2 regions of the Blastococcus sp. SYSU DS0533 genome follow, and region 1 is predicted to be linked to the other one. Evidence: riboswitches for the same ligand, from Rfam matches in the RefSeq annotation. Region 1 holds a riboswitch; the other holds the start of a gene.
The links. A riboswitch is a leader RNA that binds a small molecule or an ion and turns the genes downstream of it on or off. The one in region 1 is predicted to bind thiamine pyrophosphate.
Positions count from the first base shown of each region.

Region 2: another riboswitch for thiamine pyrophosphate. It lies ahead of thiM (hydroxyethylthiazole kinase); the one in region 1 lies ahead of ACI79W_RS13320 (ECF transporter S component).

Region 1 covers NZ_JBJGZZ010000010.1:65,871-72,635, reverse strand. Annotated here, with positions in the region: gene ACI79W_RS13340 (SpoIIE family protein phosphatase) at 1-590, shown strand, start outside; gene ACI79W_RS13335 (ATP-binding protein) at 628-1,050, opposite strand; gene ACI79W_RS13330 (energy-coupling factor transporter transmembrane component T family protein) at 1,157-1,918, opposite strand; gene ACI79W_RS13325 (ABC transporter ATP-binding protein) at 1,915-3,381, opposite strand; gene ACI79W_RS13320 (ECF transporter S component) at 3,390-4,016, opposite strand; TPP riboswitch at 4,014-4,117, opposite strand; gene ACI79W_RS13315 (Nramp family divalent metal transporter) at 4,184-5,476, opposite strand; gene ACI79W_RS13310 (Mut7-C RNAse domain-containing protein) at 5,572-6,291, opposite strand; gene ACI79W_RS13305 (SDR family NAD(P)-dependent oxidoreductase) at 6,399-6,765, shown strand, end outside.
Region 2 covers NZ_JBJGZZ010000019.1:35,755-42,519, forward strand. Annotated here, with positions in the region: gene ACI79W_RS17915 (DNA polymerase IV) at 1-1,060, opposite strand, end outside; gene ACI79W_RS17920 (TenA family protein) at 1,110-1,781, opposite strand; gene thiD (bifunctional hydroxymethylpyrimidine kinase/phosphomethylpyrimidine kinase) at 1,778-2,590, opposite strand; gene thiE (thiamine phosphate synthase) at 2,587-3,249, opposite strand; gene thiM (hydroxyethylthiazole kinase) at 3,249-4,055, opposite strand; TPP riboswitch at 4,049-4,142, opposite strand; partial or broken gene ACI79W_RS17940 (DUF3291 domain-containing protein) at 4,370-4,600, shown strand; gene ACI79W_RS17945 (hypothetical protein) at 4,794-5,354, opposite strand; gene ACI79W_RS17950 (helicase) at 5,496-6,765, opposite strand, start outside.

The DNA of each region.
Region 1 (6,765 bases):
GCGCCACGGTGCTGGTCATCGGCGACGTCGTCGGGCACGACACCGCGGCGGCGGCGGCCATGGGCCAGCTGCGCGGGATGCTCCGCGGCATCGCGTACCGCGACATCGGCCCGGCCGGGGTGCTCACCGACCTCGACCTCGCCATCGGGGGCCTGGGGGTGGGGACGCTGGCCACCGCCGCGGTGGTGCGCGTCGAGCAGCGCGACGAGGAGCGGGCCGCGGGCGTGACCCGGCTGCGCTGGTCCAACGCCGGCCACCCCCCGCCGCTGGTGCTGCGGCCGGACGGCCGGATCGAGGAGCTGGCCGGCGAGCGGGCCGAGCTCATGCTGGGGGTCGAGCCGGCCACGCGGCGCACCGAGACGGTGGTGGCGGTGCCGCGGGGCAGCACCCTGCTGCTCTACACCGACGGCCTGGTCGAGGGGCGCGACCTCTCGCTCGACGAGGGCACCGCCCGGCTGCGGGCGGCGTTGGCCGAGCTGGCCGACCGGCCGCTCCCCGAGCTGTGCGACGGGCTGCTGGAGCGGCTCCGCCCCGAGGGCCTCCAGGACGACGTCGCCCTCGTGGCGCTCCGGCTGCACCCGCAGGACTGACCCGCTCGGTCCCCACCCGCAGGACCGACCGCGGCGATCAGCGGCGGAGCAGCGCCCAGACGTGCTTGGCGCCGGCCTCGGCGTACCAGCCGTGGTCGGCGGCCAGCTCGGCGATCAGGTACAGCCCGAGCCCGCCGAGGCTCGGGTCCCGGCCGACCGCCGGCGTCGGCGGGCTCCCGGCGGCCTGGTCGGTCACCTCGAGCAGGTAGGCGTCACCGGTCGTGCGCAGCGCCGCCCGGACCTCCCCGCCCCCGTGGCGCAGGGCATTGGACGCCATCTCGTCCAGGGCCAGCACCAGCCGGTCCAGGAGGTCCCCGGCGCCGGGTCCGGCGAGGCGGGAACGGACCTCGGCCCGCACCCCGGGCAGCTCGGCGACGTCCCGCAGGTGCCAGACGAGGACCTGCTCGGCGGCGGGTGGGTACGCCGACGGCCAGATCGTGCCGGCCGCCTGCCTCGTCACGCCGCTGCTCTCCTCGGTTCCCGGCCCCCCGGTGCACGAGGCCTGACCGTTCGCTATCGGCCGGAGCGGCGGCCGCTAAACCTGATGTCGCGCACCTCACACCCGGTCAGCCGACGAACACCGGGGACCAGTGGCCCGTCTGCACGCTCGCCGTCACCGCCAGCGCGCACACCGCGAGGGCGGCGGCGACGAACCAGGCGTCGCGCCGGTGCAGAGTGGAGCCGCGTGCGTTGCTGCGGGGGGCGCCGGAGTCGAAGCCGCGGGCGTCCATCGCCGTCGCCAGGCGGGAGCCGCGGCGGACCGCCCCCACCAGCAGCGCGAAGCCGATGCCGGCCAGCAGCCGCACCCGCGCCACGGGGTTGCGGCCGGCCTCGACGCCCCGCGTGCGCCGGGCCAGGCGGAGGGCCTCGAACTCGGCCACCAGCAGCGGCGCCAGCCGGAGTGCGGCGAGCGCACCGAAGGCGAACCGCGGCGAGAGCCGCCAGTGCAGGGTGAGGGCGTCGGCGAGGCGCACCGGGTCGGTGCTGGCGACCAGCAGCACCCCCGGCAGGGCCAGGCCCACCACGCGCAGCGCCAGCCCGGCACCGGTGACCAGGGAGGCCTCCTCGGCCAGCCAGACGTTGACCAGGCCCACGCTGGCGGCGCCGAACAGCATCGGCCAGGTGCGCACCCACACGGCGTAGGGGGAGGTGAGGCCGGCCGCGGGGAACAGCGCGAGCTCGAACAGCACGACGACCGCCGGCGTGACCACGTCGAGGCTGGTGAGCAGCACGAGGGTGACGACGGCCATCGCGGTCAGCTGGGCCACCGGGTTGATGCGGGACAGCGCGGTGCCCGGGGCCGGCCCCAGCGCGAGCGAGGCCGTCACCGCAGCGCCACCCGATCGTCGGCGAGCGCGGCCAGGAGGTCGGCGTCGTGGGTGACCGCCGCGACCGCGCAGCCCCGGGCCCGCTGCTCCGCCAGGAGCGTCACCACCTCTCGCCAGGTGCCGGCGTCCTGGCCGAAGGTGGGCTCGTCGAGCACCAGCACCCGGGGTGCGGTCGCCAGCGCGGTGGCCACGGACAGCCGGCGCTGCTGCCCGCCGGACAGGGTGTAGGGGTTGGCGTCGGCGAACGCGGCCAGCCCGAGCCGCTCCAGGAGATCCTCCGCGGTGCGCCGGGCCGCCTCGGCGTGCTCCCCGGAGCGCAACGGCCCCAGGGCCAGTTCGTCGCGCAGCCGACCGGTCAGGAACTGCTGCTCCGGGTGCTGGAACACCGTGCCGATCCGGCTGACCAGCTCGGCGGCGCGCCAGCGGTGCGGCGCCGGCTCGCCCCGGCGCGTGCCCGCGGCGAGCTCGGCGGCGGCGGCCACCCGCCCGGTGGTGGGACCCCGCAGGCCGGCCAGCAGCAGCGCGAGCGTGGACTTCCCGCTGCCGTTGGGCCCGGTGACGGCGGTGACCCGGCCGGCGTGCAGCTGCAGGTCCGTGGGCGGCAGCGCCGGACGGGCGGTGCCCCGGTACGCGAAGCCGGCCGCCTCGGCGGCGAGCAGGACCGGTCCGTCCGCCGCGGGGGGCAGTCGCAGCCCTGCCGTCCGGGGGAGGGGCCGCCAGCCGGGGCCGTGGGCGACGAGGCCACCGGGGACCAGCTCGACCACCCGGTCGACCAGCGGCAGCCAGGGCGCGGCGTCGTGGTCGACGACGAGCACGGTGGCCGAGCGGTCCGCGGTGGCGCGGGCGACGGCGTCGCGGACCAGGGCCGCGCCGTCGGGGTCCAGCTGGGCGGTGGGCTCGTCGAGCAGGAGCAGGCCGGGCCGCCGGGCCAGCGCGCCGGCCAGCACGAGCCGCTGCTTCTCCCCGCCGGAGAGCGCGTGGGTCGCCCGGTCGCGGCCGTACCGAAAGCCGACGGCGGCCAGCGCCCCGTCGACCCGCGGCCAGATCTCCTCCGGCGGCAGGCCGGCGTTCTCCAGGCCGAAGGCGACGTCGTCACCGGCGCGGGTCATGACCAGCTGGCTGTCGGGGTCCTGCGCCAGCAGACCCAGCCGGTCGCGGGTGGCGCGAGGGTGCAGACCGCCGACGGTCAGCTCACCGGTGACCTCGGTGCCCTCGTCGTCGAGGATCCCGGCCAGCGCGGCCAGCAGCGTGGACTTGCCCGCTCCGGAGGCACCGGTCAGCAACAGCCGCTCCCCGGGCTCGACGACGAGGTCGACGCCGGTGAGCGCCCAGGCCCGCCGGGAGGCGTGCCGGACCCCCAGCCCGCGGGCGACGACCCGGGCCGGCCCGGGCGACCCGGCCGCTCCGCCCCCGCTCCCGGGAGGTGACAGCGGCAGGGCGTCCCGGGTGCTGCGCCTGGGCACCCGCGGGGTCAGACGCGCTCGCGGCCGGCGGCGAAGGCGCCCAGCGCCCCGGTGCGGGCCAGCGCGCGCACCAGCAGCAGGCCGACGACCCCGGCCAGCAGCACGCTGGAGAGCACCGTGAAGACGGTGTAGGGCACCTGGTAGGTCAGGAAGCCCAGCTCGCTGTAGTACAGCGAGTTGTCGAGGACCGCCGTCGACAGCCCGGCGGTGACGCCGGCCAGCAGGGCGGTGCCCCACCCGAAGCTGCGGTAGCGGGTGAGCAGGAAGCCGAGCTCGCCACCCAGGCCCTGCACCAGGCCGTAGACGACGATGATCCCGCCGTAGGGCGAGCCCATGAGCAGGCTCACCGCCGCGGCGAGCGTCGAGGCGAAGACCGCGGCGCCGGGCTTGCGCACCAGCAGCCCGGCGACGACCCCCGGCATCAGGTAGACGCCGTTGAGCACCGCCGACAGCGGCGGGAAGAAGTCCAGCGGCTCGGCGAGCACGCCGAAGACGAGGTTCCACGCCCAGAACACGACGCCGAAGGCGACACCCAGGACGGCGGTGACGACGATGTCGACGGTGCGCCAGCGGACGGTGCGGGGCTGTTCCCCGGTGGTCGCGGCGGACGACGGGCGGACGGCCGGTTCGGCCATGTCTTTCCTCCAGACTCCCTGCGCCGGCATGACCCGGATCAGGTTCGAGGGTCTGCGGTGTCCCGCACTCTCAGCGCCGAAGCGCTCCCCTGCTGTTGATGTGCGTTCAGTTGTGCCCGCCGAGCGTAGACCACCTCTCCGTCCTGCGTTCTGCGCCCTGACCGCCGTCAGAGGACGAGGCCGAGGAGCAGGTGGGCGTTGAGCCCGACGATCAGGGCGGCGATGACGCTGCCCACCACGGTGGTGGTCCGGCGGTTCACCCAGCTCCCCATCAGGTCGCGGCGGCTGGTGAGCCACAGCAGCGGCACAAGGGCGAACGGGATGCCGAACGAGAGCACGACCTGCGACCAGACCAGCGCGGTCGTCGGGTCCCCGCCCAGCACGAGCACGGCCAGGGCCGGGGCCACGGTGATCAGCCGGCGGGCGAGCACCGGGATGTGCCGCTTGAGGAACCCGGCCATCACGACCTGCCCGGCGTGCGTGCCCACCGACGAGGAGGCGAAGCCCGAGGCCAGCAGCGCGAGGGCGAAGGCGAGCGCGGCGCCGGTGCCGAGCTGGTCACCGAGCCCGGCGTGCACGCCCTCGAGGCTGTCCACGCCGCTGCCGCTGGTGAACAGCTGGGCGGCGATGACCAGCATCGCGGCGTTCACCAGACCGGCCAGCCCCATCGCCACGACGATGTCGATGCGCTGGGCCCGCAGCAGCCGGCCCCGGCCCTCCCGGGTGCGGCCGGCGGTGACGGCGTCGCCGTAGCGGCCCGGGGTCAGCGCGGAGTGCACGTAGATCACGTGGGGCATCACCGTGGCCCCCAGGATCCCGGTCGCCAGCACGATGCTCTCGGCGCCGTCGAAGGAGGGCACCATGCCGCCGGCGAGCCCGCCCGGGTCGACGCCGGCGCCGAGCAGGGTGTAGCCGAAGCCGATCCCGATGACCAGCAGCAGGCCGGCGATGACCCGCTCGAACGGCCGGTACCCCCTGGACTGGGCGGCCAGCAGGATGAAGGCGACGACGGCGGTGATGACGCCACCGATCGGCAGCGGGACCCCGAACAGCAGGTGGAGCGCCACCGCCCCACCGACGATCTCGGCGAGGTCGGTGGCGATGGCGACCGCCTCGGCCTGCAGCCACAGCCCCCGGGTGACCGGCCGGGGCAGGTTCTCCCGGCACAGCGTGGCCAGGTCGCGGCCGGTGGCGAGGCCGAGCTTCGCCGTCAGCGACTGGATGAGCATCGCCATGAGGTTGGCCGCGACGATGACCCAGAGCAGGGTGTAGCCGAACGCGGCGCCGCCGGAGAAGTTGGTCGCGAAGTTCCCGGGGTCGACGTAGGCGACGGCGGCGACGAAGGCCGGGCCGAGCATCGACCACAGCCGGCGACGTCCCGGCCCGGTCCCCGGCGGGCGGTGCGCGGGGGCGCGGAGCGTCGTCGGCAGGACGGCGGCCTCGGTCTTCGACAGGTACACGGCGGCCTCGCAGGGTGTCCGGGTGGGCGGTCGCTCCTGCTCTGCCCGCCCCGCGTGTCACGCCGGGGCCGACCGGTGGCCCTCCGGGGCCAAGGTCAGGCTTTCCTGCCCCGGCCGGCGCGCCGGGCCCGCTCGACCAGCGCGTCGATGCGCGCGCCGTGGGCGCCCCGCCAGTACACCCGCCCGCAGGCGGCGCAGCGGGAGAACGCCTTGTAGCTGCGGCGCGTGCCCGGTTCCAGCAGGTCGGCGACCGCCTCCTTCGGCACCGGGTCGAGAGCGGCGCCGCAGGCGGTGCAGCGGGTGAGCGGCGCCAGCGGCACGGCGAACCGGTCCAGCACGTCGTCCAGCTGCTCTTCGGGCCGGGCACCCCGCACGAGCGCGCCGTGCGGCAGCGCGCGGCGCATGAGCAGGCCCCGGTCCTGCGTGAGCAGCACCCGGTCCTCCGCGGCCGCGCGGGCGACCAGCGCCGGGTCGTCGGCGTCGTTGGACCAGGCGGCATCCGTCCCGAGCAGCCGGAGCCGCCGGGCGAGGGCGCCCAGCCCGACGTCGAGCAGGAAGCCGCCCGGAGGGACGGCGACCGGCCGCGGCGCCGGTCCGACCTCGAGCACCGCGCCGGGGCGGAGGCGGGCACCGGCCGGCGCGGGTGCGCCGTCCACCCGGATGGCCCCGACCTCGGTCAGCGGGATCCCGGCGGCCTGCACGAGGTGCCCCGCCGTCGCCCCGGGGTCGAAGCGCAGCGGCCGCTCGCCGGCCGCCCGGTAGCGGGGGCCGAGCAGCCAGCGCAGCTCCGGGGCCGGCCGCACGCGCACGTCCACGGTGGCGGGCTACCCCGGGGCGACGGCCGCCGACACGCGCGGCAGGAGTGCACCGGGGTCTTCCTGGGCACGGAGAGGCGGTCCCGCCGTCCCACGCTGGAGGTCCCGTGTCCGACGCAACGCCCCGCCCGCTCGCCCTCGTCACCGGTGCGTCCAGCGGCATCGGGCTGGAGCTCGCCAAGCAGTTCGCCGAGCACGGGTTCGACCTCGTGGTCGTCGCCGAGGACGCCGAGCTCGACGCGGCGGCCCTGCAGCTGCGCCAGCGCGGTGCGGCCGTCTCGCCGATCCGGGCCGACCTCACCCGGCGCGCGGAGGTCGAGAAGGTGGTCGCGGCCGTGCGCGGCGCCGGCCGGCCGCTCGATGTGGCCGCCCTCAACGCCGGTGTCGGCGTCGGCGGCCGCTTCGTCGAGACCGACCTCGACCGGGAGATCGGGATGGTGGAGCTGAACTGCATCTCGACGATGCACCTGGCCA
Region 2 (6,765 bases), on a different contig from region 1:
CGCCCTGCGCGTAGAGCGACAACCCCGAGACGCCGACCCCGAGCAGGCGCAGCCCCCCGCCGGTGCCGGCCTCGGTGAGCAGCCGGCGGGCCGTGGCCGCGATCACCCGGGCGTCGTCGGTCGGCTGCGGCAGCGTCTGGGAGCGGGTGATCGTCGTGAAGTCGTAGCGGCGCAGCTTCAGCGTGACCGTGCGCCCGGAGTAGGCGGCTGCGCGCAGCCGGCTCCCCACCCGGGCGGCCATCGAGTCGATCTCCCGGTTCAGCACGGACAGGTCGGTGAGGTCCCGCTCGAAGGTCTCCTCGTGCGAGACCGACTTCACCTCCCGATCGGGGACGACGGCGCGGTCGTCCTCGGCGCGGGCCAGCGCGTGCAGCCCCGCGCCGTGCGCCCGGCCGGCGAGCGCGACCAGGTCGGGCAGCGACTTGGCGGCCAGGTCCCCGACCGTCCGCACCCCGACCTGATGCAGCCGCTCCGCCGTCGCCGGGCCGACGCCGCCGAGCCGGGTGACCGGCAGCGGGTGCAGGAGGTCGAGCTCACCGCCCGGCGGGACGACGACGAGGCCGTCCGGCTTCCGCAGGTCGGAGGCGATCTTGGCCATCAGCTTCGAGCGGCCGATGCCGACCGACCCGGTGACCCCTCCGGTGGCGCTCGCGATCCGCTCCTTGAGCCCCTCGGCCAGTTCCGTCACACCGGAAACCGAGAGGTCGTGGCCGGGGCCGGCGGCGAGGTCGACATAGGCCTCGTCGATCGATACCGGCTCGACGAGCGGGGAGAGCTCGCGGAGCAGGTCCATGACGACGTCGGAGGTGCGGCGGTAGGCGGCGAACCTGCCACCGAGGAACGCCGTCCCCGGTGGGCACCGTCGGCGCGCCTCCGCGGTGGACATCGCCGACCGCGCCCCGTAGGCCCTCGCCTCGTAGGACGCGGTGGCGACGACGCCCCGGCCACCCACGCCGCCGACGACGACCGGCCGGCCGCGCAGCGAGGGCTTGTCGCGCTGCTCGACCGCGGCGAAGAAGGCGTCGAGGTCCAGGTGCAGGATGCTCGCCTCCCGCCTCATGGCACCGATGATCGCCCGGCGGGCGGGATCGGCGGTGGCCGCCCCCTGCTCAGACCGGGACGGTCCAGCTCTCGCGGGCGTGAGCGGCGCGCCAGAACTCGAGCTCGTACCGGGTCGCGACGGCGAACGCGGTCAGCATCGCGCCCTCCTGCCCGGGGGCCGAGCGGGCCGCGGCGTCGGTCAACCGCCGGGCGGTGGCGGTGGCCGCCTGGAACGGCGCCGCGTCGTACGTCGCGATCCACCGGCGGTAGGGGTGGCCGGCGGCCGCCCGCACCACCGGCGCCAGGCGGGCGCCCACGTGGCCGTACACCCAGTAGCAGGGCAGGACTGCCGCGGCGGCGACCGGGTAGGGGGCGGTCGCCGCCGTCGCCACCAGGTAGGAGGTGTACGCCAGGCAGGTCGGCGATGCGACCGGCGCACCGTCGGGCTCCCCGAGCACATCGGTGCCGAGCAGGTCGGCGTGCAACTGTGTCTCCACCGCCCCGCAGTTCTGCGCCGATCCGGCCCAGAACGCGGCCGCCTCCGCGTCGGGTGCGCGGGCCGCGAGCAGGGCCAGCGCCCGGGCGTAGCCGCCGAGGTAGAGGGCGTCCTGCTCCAGGTAGTGGCGGAACGCCTCCGGGGCGAGGCTGCCGTCGGCCAGTTCGGCGAGGAAGGGCAGGCCGTCGATCGCCCGGCGGAGCTCGGCCGTCGCCGCCCAGGCCCGGTCGCAGAACCCGGTCACGCGGGCCAGATCCCGGCGAAGTGGTGCACCGGACCGTGGCCGGCGCCGATCCGCAGCCCGGCGCCCGCGGCGAGCGCCCGCTGCAGGTAGTCGCGGGCGGGCTCCACCAGGTCCGCCCAGTCGGGTGTCCCACCGGCGTGGGCGGCCAGCGCGGCCAGCGCCGAGGAGAGCGTGCACCCGGTGCCGTGCGTCGCCGTCGTGTCGATGCGGGGCCGCCGGCTCTCGGTGGTGCCGGCGGTGGTGGCGAGGACGTCGACGCTCTCGGGGCCGCCCAGGTGGCCGCCTTTCAGCAGCACCGCCCGGGGCCCGAGGGCCAGCAGCGCCGCCGCCTGCTCGTGCAGCGCGGCGACGTCGGCCGCCGGTGCGGTGCCCAGCAGGGCGGCGGCCTCGGGCACGTTGGGGGTGACGAGGTCGGCCAGCGGCAGCAGCTCGGTGCGGACGGCGGCGACCGCGTCGTCGTCGATCAGCCGGTGGCCGCTGGTCGCCACCATCACCGGGTCGCAGACGACCGGGTCGGGGCGCCGTTCGGCCAGCGCGGCGGCGACCGCCCGGACGACGTCCGCGCTGCCCAGCATCCCGAGCTTGGTGGCGTGCACGTCGACGTCGTCGAGGAGCGTGTGCAGCTGCTGGGTGACGAACTCCGCAGGGACCGGGTGGACGCCGGTGACGCCGCGGGTGTTCTGCGCGGTGAGCGCGGTCAGCACCGCCGTCCCGTACGCGCCGAGTGCGCTGAAGGTCTTCAGGTCCGCCTGGACGCCCGCCCCTCCGCTGGGGTCGCTGCCGGCCACGGTGAGCGCGGTGGGCGTCATCGCGCACCCACCGGGGTCAGCTCCGCGCGCAGCGCCGCCGCCGCGGCCCGCGGGTCGGCCGCCGTGCAGATCGCCGACACCACGCAGACGCCGTCCACGCCCGTGGCCGCCGCGTCGGCTGCCCGGGCGGCGTCGATGCCGCCGATCGCCACGGCGACCAGCCCCGCGGCCCGCGCGGTCGCGGCCAGCTCCCGGACGGTGGTGAGGCCCAGCCCCGGGCCCGCCTCGGGCTTGGTCGGCGTCGCCCAGACCGGGCTCAGGCCGACGAGGTCGACCGTGCCCGGCGGGAGGCGGAGCGCGGCCGCGAGGTCCTCCGTGCTCTCGACGGAGAGCCCGACCAGCCGGTCGGGCCCGAGCGCGACCCGCACCTCGGTCACCGGCAGGTCCTCCTGCCCGACGTGCACACCCGAGGCGCCGGCCAGCAGCGCGACGTCCAGCGCGTCGTTCACCACCACCGCCACGTCCGGCCGGTCGGCGAGCGCCGCCTGCACCGAGCGGGTCAGCGCCAGCAGCTCCCGGCGCGAGGCCTGCTTGTCGCGCACCTGGACGGCGGTGACGCCACCGGCGACCGCGGCGCGCACGACGTCGGCCACCGGTCGCGGCCGGCAGAGCTCCGTGTCGGTGACCAGGTAGAGCGTCGGGTCGAACGACGGGCGCATCACGCGCTCCGCACGTCCGCCGCGGCGAGGTCCTCGGGGCCGACGACATCGAGGGCGTCGAGCCACGCCGCCGCGAAGGTGCCGGGGCCGGTGGCGGTCGAGGCGGCCCGCTCCGCGGCGAGGGCGACGTGCGCGTGAGCGGCGACTGCTCCGGCCAGCGGATCACCGGTTGCGGCGACGTAGGCGGCGACCAGCGCCCCGAGCGCGCACCCGGCGCCCGTGGTGCGGGTCAGCAGCGGTGAGCCGCCGCCGACCCGGACGGTCCGCCTGCCGTCGGTGATCAGGTCCACCTCGCCGCTGACGGCCACCACGCCACCGGTGCGCCCGGCGAGTGCCGCGGCGGCGGAGGCGGCGTCGTCGGCGCCCGCGGTGCTGTCCACCCCGCGGCCACCCGAGCCCACCCCGCTCAGCGCCATGATCTCCGAGGGGTTGCCGCGGACGACGGCGGGGCCGAGCGTCACCAGCTCGCCGGCCAGCGCCGTCCGGTAGGCGAGGCCGCCGACGGCGACCGGGTCGAGCACCCACGGGGTGCCCGCAGCCGCAGCCGACCGGGCGGCCAGCCGCATCGCCTCGGCGGTGCGCGCGTGGACCGTCCCCACGTTCACCAGGACGGCGGAGGCGACGGCGGCGAAGTCCCCGGCCTCCTGGGGCGCGTCGACCATCGCCGGCGCGGCGCCGACCGCGAGCAGGGCGTTGGCGGTCAGCGTCTGCACGACCGTGTTGGTCAGGCAGTGGACGAGCGGGGCGTGCTCGCGCAGCGCCGTGCGGGCCGCGCGCAGGTCGACGACTTCCACAGCATCGGACATGCCGGTGACATCCCTTCGCCAGTGCGAACTGGAGCAGGTTCGGCGGGTGTGATCTCAGTCCCGGGCGGGACACCCCGTGCCACGTACGGGAGCGAACCTAGCGCAGCCGGCGACCGGTGTCCCGCGCGGTGCGAGCACGCTGACCCGGGCGGGTGCCGATCGCCTAGGTTCCGGCGCGCGGCCCACCACCTCGCGCAGGTCAACGTCTCCCGGCTGCTCGCGCCGCTGGAGAGCCCGGTGCCGGCCGACTTCATGGCCGCGCTCGACGAGGTCAACGCCGAGGACGGCAACGCCACCTCGGTCCAGGCCTTCGGCTGGGACGCCGCCGGCAGCCACGGCGTGATCGGAACCTCACCGTCTGGCGCGACGTCGAGTCGCTGGCCGCTTACGTGTTCGGTGGCCGGCACCTGCAGGTCATGCGGCGGCGCCGCGAGTGGCTCCACCGCGCCGCGGAGGCCACCACGGCGCTCTGGTGGGTCCCGGCCGGCACCTTGCCCACCACCGAGGACGCCGAGGCGCGGGTCCGCCACCTGCGGGCCCACGGCCCCACCCCGGAGCGTTCACCTTCCGCAGCCACTTCCCGCCGCTCGAGGGGCCGTGGCGCCGTCGACGGACGCCTGGGTCTGCCCCGCGTGAGGTTGCTGCTCACCTCCGCCGGGCTGTGCCACCCGTCGCTGGTCGCGGCCGCAGAGGAGCTGGAGTGGGAAGTCGCCAGCCCAGCAGCGGCCGGTCCGGGGGTCAGCCTGCGGGGACGACGACCACAGCCTCCATCGGCCCGCCGCATTCCTCGGTGCCCCCCACGCGGCTCCAGGACAGGGATTCCGCGACCGCAGCCTCCGGGCCCTGCGGCCCGAGCACCCTCACCACCACGGACCCCGGCATCGCCATCACCGGCAACCTCGCGGTCGAGCCGACCAGCGCACCCGACACCTCGCGGGTCAGCTCGTCATCGTCCCGTTGCACGAGACCGCAGGGCTCCTCGCATCGGACCTCCACGGTGTGCCCCTCGGCCGCGGACCAGTCATCCGCCAACTGCACGATGAGCGTGCGGCCGTGGTCGACGGCCGGGCAGATCCGATCGGTCCCACCGGCTCTGGCCTCCGGCGAGCCTCCGGGGCGCGCCCCGCCTTCCGGCGTCCCGGCACCGCACCCGGTCGTCGTCAGGACGACCACGGCGGCGGTCACCGCCACGGTCAGGGCAGTCACGGCTGCAGCGCCGCGGCGAGCGACCCGGGCGGACCGCTGCCGCGCCGCCGGCATCCACTCTCGGCGTGGACCGTCCTCGTCCGCGATGTGCACGTGACTCCCTCCGCCGCACCGACCCCGCCGCCAGCCTCGGCTGCCGAGGCCGCCCCGCCAGGTCCCCGGACGGGCGGCGGGCCGGCCATCGCGTCCGGCCGAGAGCGCGTTCTGCCAGCCGGCAGGCACCTGCTGCCGCGCTCAGCCCTCGGTGAGCGCGGCTGCGGGCAGCCAGTCGGCGTCGAGCAGCTCGGCGATCTCCTGCAGCGCGGAGGTGTCCGCCCCTGCCGTGGAGCCGCTGACCGCCAGGCGCTCCACCATCACCCGGGCCACCTGCTCCTCCACCGTGTCGGCGGCGAAGGCCACCCGCCACGGCGAGGAACGCCCGTCGCGGTGGGTGCGCCCGGTGACCTGCCGGGCCTGGATGCCGGAGAACCGCGGCTGGTGGAACAGCCCCACGCGCGGGGTCTCGGACGCCGTGGACCCGCCGGGCAGCAGCTCGCCGGCGTGCAGGCTGATCGAGGCGGTGACGGTGAAGACGCAGACCGCGGCCTCCCCGCGCTGGAAGCGCAGCCGCTCGGCCTCGACGTCGAACCTGTCGCGGCCGTAGATGGAGGCCACCGGGATGCCGGCGTCCAGCAGGGCCTGCCGGATCGGATCGGCCGCGGTCTCCACGAACTCGACGGAGACGGCCACCTGCCGCTCGGCCTCGACCTGGGCCTTGACCCAGTCGACCGTCGCCTGCACCCGGATCAGCCCGGCTTTCTGACGGAACCGGAGCAGCGCTGCCCGGCCCCGGGCGGTCTGCCGGCCGCGCCGCGCCAGCTGCATCTCGGCCCGGAACTCCGACCACTCGGCCTGGTACTGCGCCCGCTCGGCGGGGGTGAGCAGCACCGGTGTGCCGGTCACCGTCACCGGTCCCCAGGGCGCCGGGCGGTGCAGCGTGGCGGGCGGGTCGGCGTCGGCCAGCCAGGACTGCAGGCGCGCCAGGTCGGCCCGGCGCTCGTCGGCCTCCTCGGTCCACTGCCAGCCGTAGCGCCCACGTTCCACGTGGAACGTGTGCCGCTCGAGCGCCTTCGGGAGGTCGACCCAGTCCCTGAACGACTCGCCGTGCCGGGCGGCGAACTCGGGCGCGAGGTACGGGAGCTCCAGCGGCGTGTGCGCCGGGGTCGCGGTGGCGGCCAGCACGTACGGGGTCTGCTTGACCCGCGCGGCGCCGGAGACGGCCTTCCAGTGCTTCCACCGCTGCGTCGTCGTGTGCCGCACCATGTGCGCCTCGTCGGCGACGACGACGTCGAAACGCAGCTTCGCCACCTTGCCCAGCCGGTCCCAGGTGGTGACGCACCAGCGCAGCCCGCCGTCGCCGAAGCCGGCGATCGAGCGGGCCCAGTGCGGGATGGTGATCGCGGCCGGGCGGTCGGCGATGACCAGCACGGTGCGGACCGGCCGCTGCGCGGCGATCTCGTGCACC